3 regions of the Pedomonas sp. V897 genome follow, and region 3 is predicted to be linked to each of the others. Evidence: predicted binding sites of a transcription regulator. Region 3 holds the regulator's gene; each other region holds the start of a gene.
The links. Region 3 encodes LexA, which represses DNA repair genes until DNA is damaged. Its sites were predicted from a motif close to GTTCCNCNCTTGTTCT; they were not measured.
Positions count from the first base shown of each region.

Region 1: a site for LexA is predicted at 2,383-2,398, ahead of ACSJJU_RS04675 (FRG domain-containing protein). Genes of this name have one in related genera too.
Region 2: a site for LexA is predicted at 2,307-2,322, ahead of uvrA (excinuclease ABC subunit UvrA). Genes of this name have one in related genera too.

Region 1 covers NZ_JBPPGG010000001.1:978,787-982,945, reverse strand. Annotated here, with positions in the region: gene ACSJJU_RS04685 (NAD-glutamate dehydrogenase) at 1-407, shown strand, start outside; gene ACSJJU_RS04680 (hypothetical protein) at 544-969, opposite strand; gene ACSJJU_RS04675 (FRG domain-containing protein) at 1,363-2,259, opposite strand; gene ACSJJU_RS04670 (malate dehydrogenase) at 2,506-3,495, opposite strand; gene ACSJJU_RS04665 (acetyltransferase) at 3,726-4,159, shown strand, end outside.
Region 2 covers NZ_JBPPGG010000001.1:207,935-212,093, forward strand. Annotated here, with positions in the region: gene aroC (chorismate synthase) at 37-1,125, shown strand; gene ACSJJU_RS01100 (NUDIX hydrolase) at 1,291-2,088, shown strand; gene uvrA (excinuclease ABC subunit UvrA) at 2,333-4,159, shown strand, end outside.
Region 3 covers NZ_JBPPGG010000002.1:383,182-387,340, forward strand. Annotated here, with positions in the region: gene ACSJJU_RS07750 (ComEC/Rec2 family competence protein) at 1-1,131, shown strand, start outside; gene lexA (transcriptional repressor LexA) at 1,588-2,310, opposite strand; gene ACSJJU_RS07760 (molybdopterin molybdotransferase MoeA) at 2,366-3,571, opposite strand; gene moaC (cyclic pyranopterin monophosphate synthase MoaC) at 3,573-4,079, opposite strand; gene trpC (indole-3-glycerol phosphate synthase TrpC) at 4,083-4,159, opposite strand, start outside.

The DNA of each region.
Region 1 (4,159 bases), on a different contig from region 3:
TGCTGGTGGTGCTCAACGGCGTCGTCGGCGTCGCGCTGCTGGCGGAGGAACTGGGCGCGGACGAAGCGGACGTGGCCCACGCCTACACCCTGCTCGGCGACCGGCTGGGCCTGGACTGGGCGGCCGGCATGGCCTCCAGCCTCATGCCCGCCGATCCGTGGGAGCGCCTGCTGCTGGCCGGCACCGCCCACGACTTCGAGCGGGTGCGCCTCGAGCTGATCCGCCGCCTCGTCCAGACGGCAGGCGGCGGCTCGGCCCAGGCGGCGGTCGAGCGGTGGCTGGCGGAGCAGGAGCCCTGCGCCGACCGCATCCGCGCGCTCGTCGCCAACGTCCGGGCCTCCAAGCCCGCCACCACCGCCAAGCTCACCCACCTCGCCTCGCAGGTGCGCCAGCAGCTGTCGCGGTAAGCGGAGACCGGATGGGGATTTGATTGCAGGAGGGGCCCCGTGCGCGGAGGCGCACATTCAAGGGTCTCCCCTCCTGCACCTCCCGTTCGTTTAAAAGGGCCGTGCTCCGGCAACCGGAGTGCGGCCCTTGCCGTTTTCAGGCGATTGCCTGCAGGTGCCAGCGGGAGTTCACCGACTCTTCCGTCGCCCAGCGCAGCAGGATGGCGTTTTCCACGATCCATTCCCCCAGCCTGCGCGTGCCAAGCACCCGGCAGCCAAGACCTTCCAGCCGGTACAGGTCATTCAGCGCCGGAACCAGGGAATGGCTCTCGGGGAGCACCCGGACGATGACAGGTGACAGGCCCAGGCGCATCTCCAGAAACTGTTCGCGGTGATGCCTGAGCGCTTCGTAGACCCGGCGGTCGAAGCTGCGGGCGTCCACGTTTCGCGCCGGCAGCACCCACAGCTCCCAGCGGGCCGCACAGGAATTGTATTCCAGCAGGGCCCCGCGCGGCGCGGCCTCGGTTTGGTCCAGAAGGCGCAGAAGCGTATGGCTGTCGGCTACCAATACTCTCTTATCCATGTGAGAATCCCCTTCTCAGGATCGGAGACCGCGCGAACCATTGTTATCTGCTGTCATCTGCGCCAACGCCTTCAGCTTCTCGCAGTTTCTCGAAATTAATGTCTAAAAAATGGAGTAGTATCCCAGAACGATGCATGATGTGAGCATAAAACTACACCAGGGGGTCGAAGTATATGTATTAAAAACCAAAATAATTAGATTTAAAATATCGATTGTTTAAGGAAAACGTTTGGCATAACGAGGGGTTTGTGTAATTTTAAGATAAATGAATAATAAAATGATAATAATTTCCGGTTTGAATTGTGTTGCGTTTACATCAGTAATCTGTATATCTTGAAAAGTTGAGGGCCGGAACATTGGGTCGCTTCGGCCCAACTGTACTCAATAATTGGACTATTTGGAATAATTAAGTGTGTGTTCTGATTTTAATTTAATGTCTTGACATATGTTTTCAATGTCTGGAAAAAGCGACCTTCGAGTTATATTTAGTTTTTCAAGCTGCCTTATTATGTTAATTTTTTCTGTTGATGGCACGATGATCTCAAGCTCAACTGGCGATTTTATTCTGGTCTGTATGCCTGACGCTATAAAAGCGCCGGACTGGGCAATTATTCTCCTATTATTTTTAGGAGGGTGTATAAAATAGTATCTATTTAAATCTAGTATTTTGAGTTTGTTTTCAAAATATGGTTTTTCTGTTCTTATAAAACTTAAAAGTCTTTCAGTCGCTTTTAACGATGTAAATAGGTCTTTTGATCTTTCGTTTACTTTTCTGTATGATTCTTTTGATGCGATGGACTCGAAATATAAGTATAAAAAATAACTATTTATTTCTTCTTTCTCTTCATAATTTAGTAACGCCATATTGCATATTATGCTAATTGTGTCGCTATTGGGAAATTTTGAATCTGTTCTGTTGAATTTAAATACTGCAACCTTGCCATCTTTGCCGTTTTCCTCGCTGCATGCGAAATATAATGCCACAAGGGGATTCATTGTGACGTCAAGAAGTCTTGTTGGTAGGCCGTAGTGCTGAGCTCTTACTAATCTTTGATATGCAGTTTTATCTGTTGAGAATTCGTCTGGTATTTCTGTGAAAAGTTCAATTAATATCTTGTCCTCAAATTCAGAATATCCATTTCGGTATATACTGGGTATGAACGGCCATATATGGGACGATTGTCCTCGGTAGCATCTTAGGGTGTCGTGATCGTATTGTATTTTTTCTATTACATTTACAAACTCGGATATGTTTTTGATATGTATTTTTTCTACGTTCTCTTCTTCCATAGGCTTTTTGCTCTGTCGACTGCTTGCCCGAGAGCTTAAAGATATAAATTTTACAATGTATTACAAAACGAAAACGCCGCCCTGCCCGGGGGCAGGACGGCGTAACCTTTGGAGCGGTTCGCACTTACCTTCTCGTTCCCAGGCTGCGCCTTTGATCGCGCGCGCGTCCCTGTAACGACAAGGGATGTTGCCAGGAGGGTCATAGACCCTCCTGCAAATCGAAAGACAGAACGCTCCGGTGCCAGATCAGCCGTTGAGGATTTCCAGCACGGCGTCGCGCTCTTCGATCAGCTCCTGCACGGAGCGGTCGATCTTGGCGCGCTGGAATTCGTTCAGCTCCAGACCCTTCACGCGCTCGAAGGTGCCGCCGGCGGTGGTGATCACCGGCACCGAGCACATCAGGCCCTCGGGGATGCCGTAGGAGCCGTCGGACGGAATGGCCATGGACACCCAGTTGCCGTTGGAGCCGAGGAACCAGTCGCGCATGTGGTCGATGGCGGCGTTGGCAGCCGAGGCGGCCGAGGAGGCGCCGCGGGCTTCGATGATGGCGGTGCCGCGCTGGGCGACCGTCGGGATGAAGGTGTCCTTGTACCAGGCTTCGTCATTCACCAGCGCCGGCAGGGCCTTGCCGCCCGAGGAGGCCTGGAAGTAGTCGGCGAACATGGTGGGCGAGTGGTTGCCCCAGATCACGAACTTCTCGATCGAGTCGACGGAGACGCCGGTCTTGGCCGACAGCTGGGCGAGGGCGCGGTTGTGGTCGAGGCGGGTCATCGCCGAGATGTTCTCGGCCGGGAAGTCCGGCGCGTTGTGGGCCAGAATCCAGGCGTTGGTGTTGGCCGGGTTGCCGACCACGATCACCTTGGCGGTCTTCTTGGCCACGGTGTTGAGAGCCGCACCCTGTACCTTGAAGATGGCGGCGTTGGCGGCGAGCAGGTCGCGGCGCTCCATGCCCTTCGAGCGCGGACGCGCGCCCACGAGGAAGGCGGCGTCGATGTCCTTGAAGGCCTCGTTCGCGTCGTCGGAAACGGTGACGCCAGCCAGCAGCGGGAAGGCGCAATCCTCAAGCTCCATCACCACGCCCTTCACGGCGTTGAGGGACTGCGGAATGTCGAGAAGCTGGAGGATAACCGGCTGGTCCTTGCCGAAGACATCGCCATTCGCGATGCGGAACAGCAGCGAGTAGCAGATCTGCCCGGCGGCGCCCGTGACGGCTACGCGGAGAGGGGATTTGGCCATTTCATCATCCTTTCATACGACTCGAGAACTTCGGTCTGCATTGTCCGGCGCTAGAACGTGGGGGCTTCGCAGCTGGTTCGCCCCGGGGCACTGCTATACCTCTTTTTGCAAAAGGGGGAGGGTGGGATGCGTCTTTTTTTGGCCAAGGCTATTTTTTCAGCTAGGCCCGACAAGGGGGATCCTGCCGCCGGCCCGCCCGTCACGACAGAAGACGACAGAAAGTGCCGCCCATGACAACACTTCGCCCGTCCGCGCCCGCCGACGTGCCGCACCTGCACTCCCTCTGGCGCCGGTCGGTGCGCGCCACCCACCACTTCCTCGCCGAGGCGGACTTCCGCGAGATCGACAGGGTCGTCGGCTCCCTCTACCTGCCCCACGCCCAACTGGTTGTCGCCGTAGACGACAGCGACCACCCGCTCGGGTTCATGGGGTTGAACGGCAGCCATATCGACAGCCTGTTCATCGACCCGGACCACCGCGGCGCGGGGCTCGGCAGGATGCTGGTGGAACACGCCGCCCGCCTCTGCGGCGTGGTGACGGTGGACGTGAACGAGCAGAACGACCAGGCCGTCGGCTTCTACCGGAAGATGGGCTTCACCGAGACCGGCCGCTCCCCCACGGACGACGACGGCCGCCCCTACCCCCTCCTGCACATGGTGCGGAC
Region 2 (4,159 bases), on a different contig from region 3:
GCAGGGCACTACGCTGCAACGGATGGAAGATCAGGCATGAGTTGGAACAGCTTCGGTCATGTGTTTCGCTTCACCACGTGGGGCGAAAGCCACGGTCCCGCCCTGGGCGTGGTGGTGGACGGCTGCCCTCCGGGCCTGCCGCTGACCGAAGCCGACATCCAGCCCTTCCTCGACAAGCGCCGCCCCGGCCAGAACCGCTTCACCACCCAGCGGCAGGAGCCGGATCAGGTGCGCATCCTCTCCGGCGTGTTCGAGGGGCGTACCACCGGCACGCCGATCAGCCTGATGATCGAGAATGTGGACCAGCGGTCGAAGGATTACGGCAACATCGCCGAGGCCTACCGCCCCGGCCACGCCGACTGGGCCTATGACACCAAGTACGGCTTCCGCGACTATCGCGGCGGCGGCCGCTCGTCCGCCCGCGAGACGGCGGCCCGCGTCGCTGCCGGGGCCGTCGCCCGCAAGGTGCTGGGCGAGAGCGTGCGCATCCGCGGTTACCTCGTCGAGCTGGGCGGCGACGCCATCGACCGCGCCAACTTCAACGATGCCGCCATCGACGAGAACCCCTTCTTCTGCCCCGACCCGGACGCTGCAAAGCGCTGGGAAGCGATGGTGGACGCCGCCCGCAAGTCGGGCTCGTCGCTGGGCGCGGTGGTGGAGGTGGTGGCCTCGGGCGTGCCCGCCGGGCTCGGCGCGCCGGTCTATGCCAAGCTGGATTCGGACCTGGCCTGCGCCATGATGACCATCAATGCGGTCAAGGGCGTCGAGATCGGCGACGGCTTCGGCGCTGCCCGCCTGCGCGGCGAGGAGAACGCCGACGCCATGCGCCTCGGGCCGGACGGCAAGCCCCGGTTCCTCAGCAACCATGCGGGCGGCATCCTCGGCGGCATCTCGACGGGGCAGGACGTGGTGGTCCGCATGGCGATCAAGCCCACTTCCTCCATCCTGACGCCCGTGCCCACCATCACCCGCAGCGGCACGGAAACCGAAGTCGTCACCAAGGGCCGCCACGACCCCTGCGTCGGCATCCGCGCCGCACCGGTGGCCGAGGCCATGATGGCGCTGGTGCTGGCCGATCACCTGCTGCTCGACCGCGCCCAGTGCGGGGCTGTCCCGCGCGCGTAACCGCATACCCCGGCGCTCTTGCCTTGCCGTTCAGGCCTTTCCCCGTCCGGGGAGAGGCCGACTTGCCCCTGCGACAAATGCCAGTCCCGCGCGGCTGTGCTGGCGTTCTGCGGCAAATGGGTCCATTCCTTGAATATCCCGGTTGCTGTTGCCACTATTCGCGTCATGAGTCAGCCTGTCCGCCCCGTCCCCGCCGCCACCCTTCTCCTGATCCGCGATACACCGGAAGGCCTTGAGGTCTTCATGGTCGTGCGCAACCGCTCCATCGGCTTCGCCTCGGGCGCGCTGGTATTTCCGGGCGGCAAGGTGGACACGCAGGACAGTGCCCTCCTGCACACCGATCTGGCGGAAGGCTTCGATGGTCTCGACCCGTTCGAGGCGGCGTGCCGCGTCGCCGCGCTGCGCGAGGCCTACGAGGAAGCGGGCGTGCTGCTTGCCCACCGGGCCAGCGACGGCGCGCTGATCCCGGGCAAGGCGCTGGAAGCGCTCAGCCACAACCGCGCACCCATCGCCTCGGGTGCCCTGCCGTTTGCCGATTTCCTCCGCGACCAGCAGCTGCGGCTGGCGGCGGAACGCGCCGTGCCGGTTGCCCGCTGGATCACGCCGCCGGAGTCGCCCAAGCGCTTCGATACCCTGTTCTACGTCGCCGCCGCGCCGCAGGACCAGACGGCCGCCCACGACGGCGGCGAGTCGGTGGACTCGGTCTGGCTTCGCCCGGCGCAGGCCATTGCCGAGGGCGAGGCCGGCAAGTGGCTCATCATCGTCCCCACCCGCTTCAGCCTGGAGTGGCTCGCCCAGTACCGCACCGTCGCGGAGGTGATGGCGGCTGCGCGCACCCGCGCGGTCCGGCCCATCACCGGCCGGGTCGAGGTGCGGGACGGCGTCGAGATGTTCTGCGTGGACGAGGACGCGGGCTACCCCCGCTCCGCCATTCCCATGATGGAACTGAACCGGGGCTTCTGACACGGCAGCGCCGCGCGCAGGCGATCCGAAGCGGGCCACGGAGCGCCGCACCCTGCCGCCCTTGCCGCCCCGGCTCGCTTGACTTTTCCCGGGGGGCGCGGTTTTCCGGAAGCCCGCCATCCGACAGCCTTCCCTGCCGGTCTCCTGAGGGGCGCAGCATTGGCGTCACGCGGCAACTCATCCCCTTCGGGGCCCTTCGTCTGACCCCTTGAGTTCGACGAACAAATATGGAACAAGCACAACCATGTTGACCCATATTTCGATCCGTGGCGCACGCGAGCACAACCTCAAGTCCGTCGATGTTGATATCCCGCGCGACAAGCTGGTGGTCATCACCGGCCTGTCCGGTTCCGGCAAGTCGTCCCTGGCGTTCGACACCATCTACGCCGAGGGCCAGCGGCGCTATGTGGAGTCCCTTTCCGCCTACGCCCGCCAGTTCCTCGACATGATGCAGAAGCCGGATGTGGACCACATCGAGGGTCTGTCGCCGGCCATCTCCATCGAGCAGAAGACCACCTCGAAGAACCCGCGCTCCACGGTCGGCACGGTCACCGAGATCTACGACTACATGCGCCTCCTCTGGGCGCGCGTGGGCGTGCCCTACTCGCCCGCCACCGGCCTGCCCATCGAGGCGCAGACGGTCAGCCAGATGGTGGACCGCATCCTGGCGCTGCCGGAGGGCACCCGCTTCTACCTGCTGGCCCCCATCGTGCGCGGCCGCAAGGGCGAGTACCGCAAGGAGATGCTGGAGCTGCGCAAGCAGGGCTTCCAGCGCCTGAAGGTCGACGGCGAGTTCTACGACATCGACGATGTTCCGGCGCTCGACAAGAAGTTCAAGCACGACATCGACGTGGTGGTGGACCGCATCGTGGTGAAGGAGGGCATCGCTACCCGCCTCGCCGACTCGCTGGAGACCGCCCTCAAGCTGGCAGACGGCCTCGCCGTTGCCGAGATGGCGGGCAAGACCGACGAGAACGGCGAGCCGGAGCGCATCGTCTTCTCCGAGAAGTTCGCCTGCCCGGTCTCCGGCTTCACCATCCCCGAGATCGAGCCGCGGCTGTTCTCGTTCAACAACCCGCACGGCGCCTGCCCCGCCTGCGACGGCCTTGGCGAGAAGCTCTACTTCGACGCCGATCTCGCCGTGCCCAACCCGGAGCTGAGCATCGCGGGCGGTGCGATCCTGCCGTGGGCCAAGTCCAACCCGCCCTCGCCCTATTACATGCAGGTGCTGGAGAGCCTGGCCGACTACTTCGGCTTCTCGACGGACACGCCCTGGAAGGACCTGCCGAAGAAGGTCCGCGACATCATCCTGTACGGCACGGGCGGCGAGGCTGTACCGCTGGTGTTCCAGGACGGCCGCAAGCGCTATCAGGTGATGAAGCCGTTCGAGGGCGTGCTCAACAATCTGGAGCGCCGCTGGCGCGACACGGACTCCCAGTGGATGCGCGAGGAGCTGTCCCGCTTCCAGGCGTCCGCGCCGTGCGAAGCGTGCAACGGCGCGCGCCTCAAGCCCGAGGCGCTGGCGGTCAAGGTGGGCGGCAAGACCATCTCCGAGGTCACGGAGATGTCGGTGGCCGAAGCGGCGGTCTGGTTTGCGGACCTGAAGGCGCAACTCTCCCCCAAGCAGATGACCATCGCCGAGAAGGTGCTGAAGGAAATCGGCGACCGCCTCGGCTTCCTCAACAACGTGGGGCTGGATTACCTCAACCTCTCCCGCGCTTCCGGCACCCTGTCGGGCGGCGAGAGCCAGCGCATCCGCCTCGCCAGCCAGATCGGCTCCGGGCTTACCGGCGTGCTCTACGTGCTGGACGAGCCCTCAATCGGCCTTCACCAGCGCGACAACGACCGCCTGCTGGAGACGCTGAAGCGCCTGCGCGACCTCGGCAACACCGTGCTCGTCGTCGAGCATGACGAGGACGCCATCCGCACCGCCGACCACGTGATCGACATGGGGCCGGGCGCGGGCGTGCATGGCGGCGAGATCATCGCCGAAGGCACGCCACAGGACATCATGGCCTCGGAGAAGAGCCTCACCGGCGCCTACCTCTCCGGCCGCCGCATGGTACCGCTG
Region 3 (4,159 bases):
ATTGCCGCCCTCATCGTGCTGGCGGGGCTTCTCCTCGGCCGCCAGGCCATCAGCCTGCGGCTGGTGGCGGCAGGTGCGGGGGTGATCCTCCTCGTCCGGCCCGAGGCGGTGCTGAACCCCAGCTTCCAGCTCTCCTTCGCGGCCGTGACCGGGCTGGTGGCGCTCTACCAGTCGCGCCTTGCCGACCGCTGGCTGCGCCGCCAGCAGGGCGACGGCCCCCTCGCGCGGGCGCTGCGCTGGGGCGGGGCGCTCATCCTCAGCAGCCTGGTGGCGGAGGCCATGATCGCCCCCATCGCCATCGCCCACTTCAACCAGACCGGGGTCTATGGCGTCGTCGCCAACTTCATCGCCATCCCGCTGACGAGCGTGGTCGTGATGCCGGGGCTGATGGCGGCGGTGCTCGCCGAGAGCGTGGGCGGACTCGATTGGGTAACCGCCTGGGTGCGCGGCGGTATCGCGCTCATCCTCGCCCTGGCGCGGGAGGTCTCAAGTTGGGACGGGGCGGTCGTTCATTGGCGGACGCTGGATACGGCGGCCTTCGCCCTCCTCATGTTCGGCCTGCTCTGGATCTGCCTGTGGCGCACACGCCTGCGCCTCGCCGGAGCGGCAGCCGTTGCCGCCGGGCTGGCGCTGGCCGCGACCACCCCCGCGCCCGACCTGTTCGTCAGCCGGGACGGCGCCCTCATCGCGGCGCGGCTTGACGACGGACGCCTGGCCTTCTCCAGCCTGCGCCGGGGTGGCTTCACGCGGGAGATGTGGCTGGAGGAAAGCGGGCTGGACGCCTCCGCCGCCACCTCGCTCACCGACGCGGCGGACGCGCATCTGCTGCCGGACTGCCACGAAACGGTGTGCCGGGCCGCCCTGTGGCGGGCCGGGCGCTGGTGGACCGTCACGCTTGTGCGCGGCTGGCTCGACGCCCCCGCCTTGCGCCAGCTCTGCACCGGGAGCGACATCGTCGTCGCGCCCCGCCGCCTGCCGCGCTGGTGCGCGCCCCGTCTTCTGAAACTGGACGCCCCCGCGCGCGACCGCCTCGGCGCGGTCACCCTGCGCGTCCGCCCTGACGGCCGGATCGCCATCGAGGGTGCCGAAATCCGCCGTGGCCGCCACCCTTGGGCCGCTGCCGGGCAGTGAGATGGGGTAGGGTGAGGCGAGGGGGAAGGGATGTTTGCAGGGGTCTCGGACCCCTGCACCCCGTCGTTTTCAGGGACGTGCCCGGTCAGACGGCGGTGCAAATGCCGGTTCTGTGGCGGCGCCTGACAGGGCAGGGCAAGGGGCCGGATCAACCGGACAGCCCGAACAAGAAAACAGCAACACGAGGGGGAAAAACAAGAGGAGGGAGAACAGGAGGGGGAAGAACAAGAGGAGGGGGAAGAACAAGAGGAGGGGGAAGAACAAGAGGGGAAGAACAAGGGAGATCGCGGGAAGGGTCGGCAGGAGGGCCTCACACCCTCCTGCGATAGGCACGCAATACCCCGCGATCGATACGTTCCGTGGATACGTTCCGTGATCGATGCGCCCCGCGATCGATGTGTCCCATGATCGACGCGCCCTGCAAGCACGCCCCGGACAGCCGGGGAGTCGCCGGGCTCAGTACCGGCGCATCAGGCCGACGAGCTTGCCCTGGATGCGGACACGCTTGGGGTCGTACACCTGCGTCTTGTAGGCGGCGTTGGCCGGTTCAAGCCGCACCTTGCCTTCCTTGCGGCGCAGGCGCTTCAGCGTGGCCTCGCCATCGTCCACCAGCGCGACGATGATGTCGCCGTCCAGCGCATGGTCGGCCTTGCGGATAATGGCATAGTCGCCGTCCAGAATGCCCGCCTCCACCATGGAGTCGCCGGAGACCTCCAGCGCAAAGTGCTGGCCCGGGCCAAGCAGGGCCGGAGGCACGGCCAGCAGACGGTCGCTCTCCAGCGCCTCGATGGGAACACCGGCCGCGATGCGGCCATGCAGCGGAATTTCCACAAAGGCCGAGTTCGATGCCGCAGGCGATTCCTTCGGCTTGCCGAAGCTGCCGCGCACCACGTTGCCAGCGGCCGCAATCGCCGCATCCCGGTCGCTCGCCAGCTGCGGCTTGGCGCCCCGGGCGGGAGCCGCCGCTTCCGGCAGACGCAACACCTCCAGCGCGCGCGCCCGGTTGGGCAGGCGGCGGATGAAGTTGCGCTCCACCAGAGCATTGATGAGCCGGTGCACGCCGGACTTCGATTTGAGACCGAGCGCGTCCTTCATTTCCTCGAACGACGGGGAGATGCCGGTCGTCTCGAGGCGCTGATGGATGAAGATCAGCAGATCATGTTGCTTGCGGGTGAGCATGCCCAAGTCCTTGTGGAACAGACTATGAACGTTCTATGAAAGTTCCACACGGGCGTCAATCGTTGTTGAGGGGGAGAAACGCGACATTAGACCCTTTTTCCGCGGCCGGCGCGTTGGCGGGGCGGATGAGCAGGGCATTTGCCGCCTCGAGGCGGGAGAGCATGGCGCTGTCCTGCACCGGGAAGGGGGTGATCTCCCAGCCGCCGGGTCCGGCCGTCACCGCCGCCCGCTGGTAGTTGGCGCGCGGCCCGTTGGCCGGCAGACCCACCGTCAGCCGGGCCTCGAGCGGCGCGGGGAAGGGCGCCGCCGCCCCGAGGAGATGGCGTACCAGCGGCAGCAGGAAGAGCTGGGCACACACATAGGCCGAGACCGGATTGCCCGGCAGGCCGATGGCAACCGCGTCGCCCAGGCGGCCCAGCATCATGGGCTTGCCCGGACGCATGGCGATCTTCCAGAAATCGATGGTGGCGCCCGCATCGACCAGCGCCGCCTGCACATAGTCATGGTCGCCCACCGACGCGCCGCCGACGGTGACCAGAATGTCCGCCTCGGCCGCAGCCTTGGCGAGGGCGTCGCGGATCACGTCGTGCCGGTCCGGCAGGATGCCCAGATCCCGCACCTCCGCGCCCGCCGCCCGGGCAAGGCACGACAGCATGACGCCGTTGGAATTGATGATCTGGTCCCGGCCCGGCGTCTCGCCCGGCGGCACCAGCTCGTCGCCGGTCGAGACGATCACAACACGCGGCCGGGCGTAAACCGGGGCAGTCCCATGCCCCGCTGCCGCCATGAGGGCAATGGCCCGCGCGGTGAGCTTCGCGCCCGCCTGCAACAGCACGGCCCCCGCCGCGAAATCCTGCCCCGCCTTGCGGACGTGGCGGCCGGGAGCAGCGGGCAGATCCTCCATGATGCGGATGGCCCCGTCCTCGTAGGCCACATCCTCTTGCAGGATGACCGTATCCGTGCCCTCGGGGATCGGCGCGCCGGTCAGCACCCGCACGGCTGTGCCCGCCTCGACCGTGCCATCGAATGCCTTGCCCGCAATGGCCTCGCCGATGACCGGCAGGATCATGCCGGGGGCAATGTCCCGGAAGCAGACGGCATAGCCATCCATCGCGGAGGCATGGAACGGCGGCTGGGAGAGGAGGGCGGTCACATCCTCGGCGAGATAGCGGCCATGCGCCTCGGCCAGAGGGACGGCCTCACGCCGGCGCGCGCCCGCCGCAGCCAGAACACGGGACTGCGCCTCCGCCACGCTCAGCATATCACGCCTCCGCCTGATCAGCCTTGTAGGTGCCCGACTTGCCGCCCGTCTTTTCCAGAAGGCGGACGCCCTCGATCCGCATGGATTTGTCCACCGCCTTGGCCATGTCATAGATCGTGAGCAGGGCAACGCTTGCGGCCGTCAGCGCTTCCATCTCGACGCCTGTCTGGCCGGTCGTCTTCACCATGGCGGAAACGGTTATGGCCGGCGTCTGCTCCTCCAGCGCGAAATCCACCGCCACCTTCTGGAGGGGCAGGGGATGGCACAGCGGAATGAGGTCCGAGGTGCGCTTGGCCGCCATGATGCCCGCAATCCGGGCGACAGAGAGCACGTCGCCCTTGGCAATGGCGTTGTCCCGAATGGCAACGAAGGCCTCCCGCGACATGACGATCCGCCCGGTCGCCACCGCCCGGCGCTCCGTGGCGGCCTTGCCCGAGACATCGACCATGTGGGCTTCGCCCCCCGCGCCGATGTGGGTGAGGCCGGTGTGGGACGGGTTGCCCGACACAGGCTACTCCGCCGCCAGCCCGAGCAGGGACCGGGTGGCCGCCGTCACGTCGGCCTGCGCCATGAGGGACTCGCCTACCA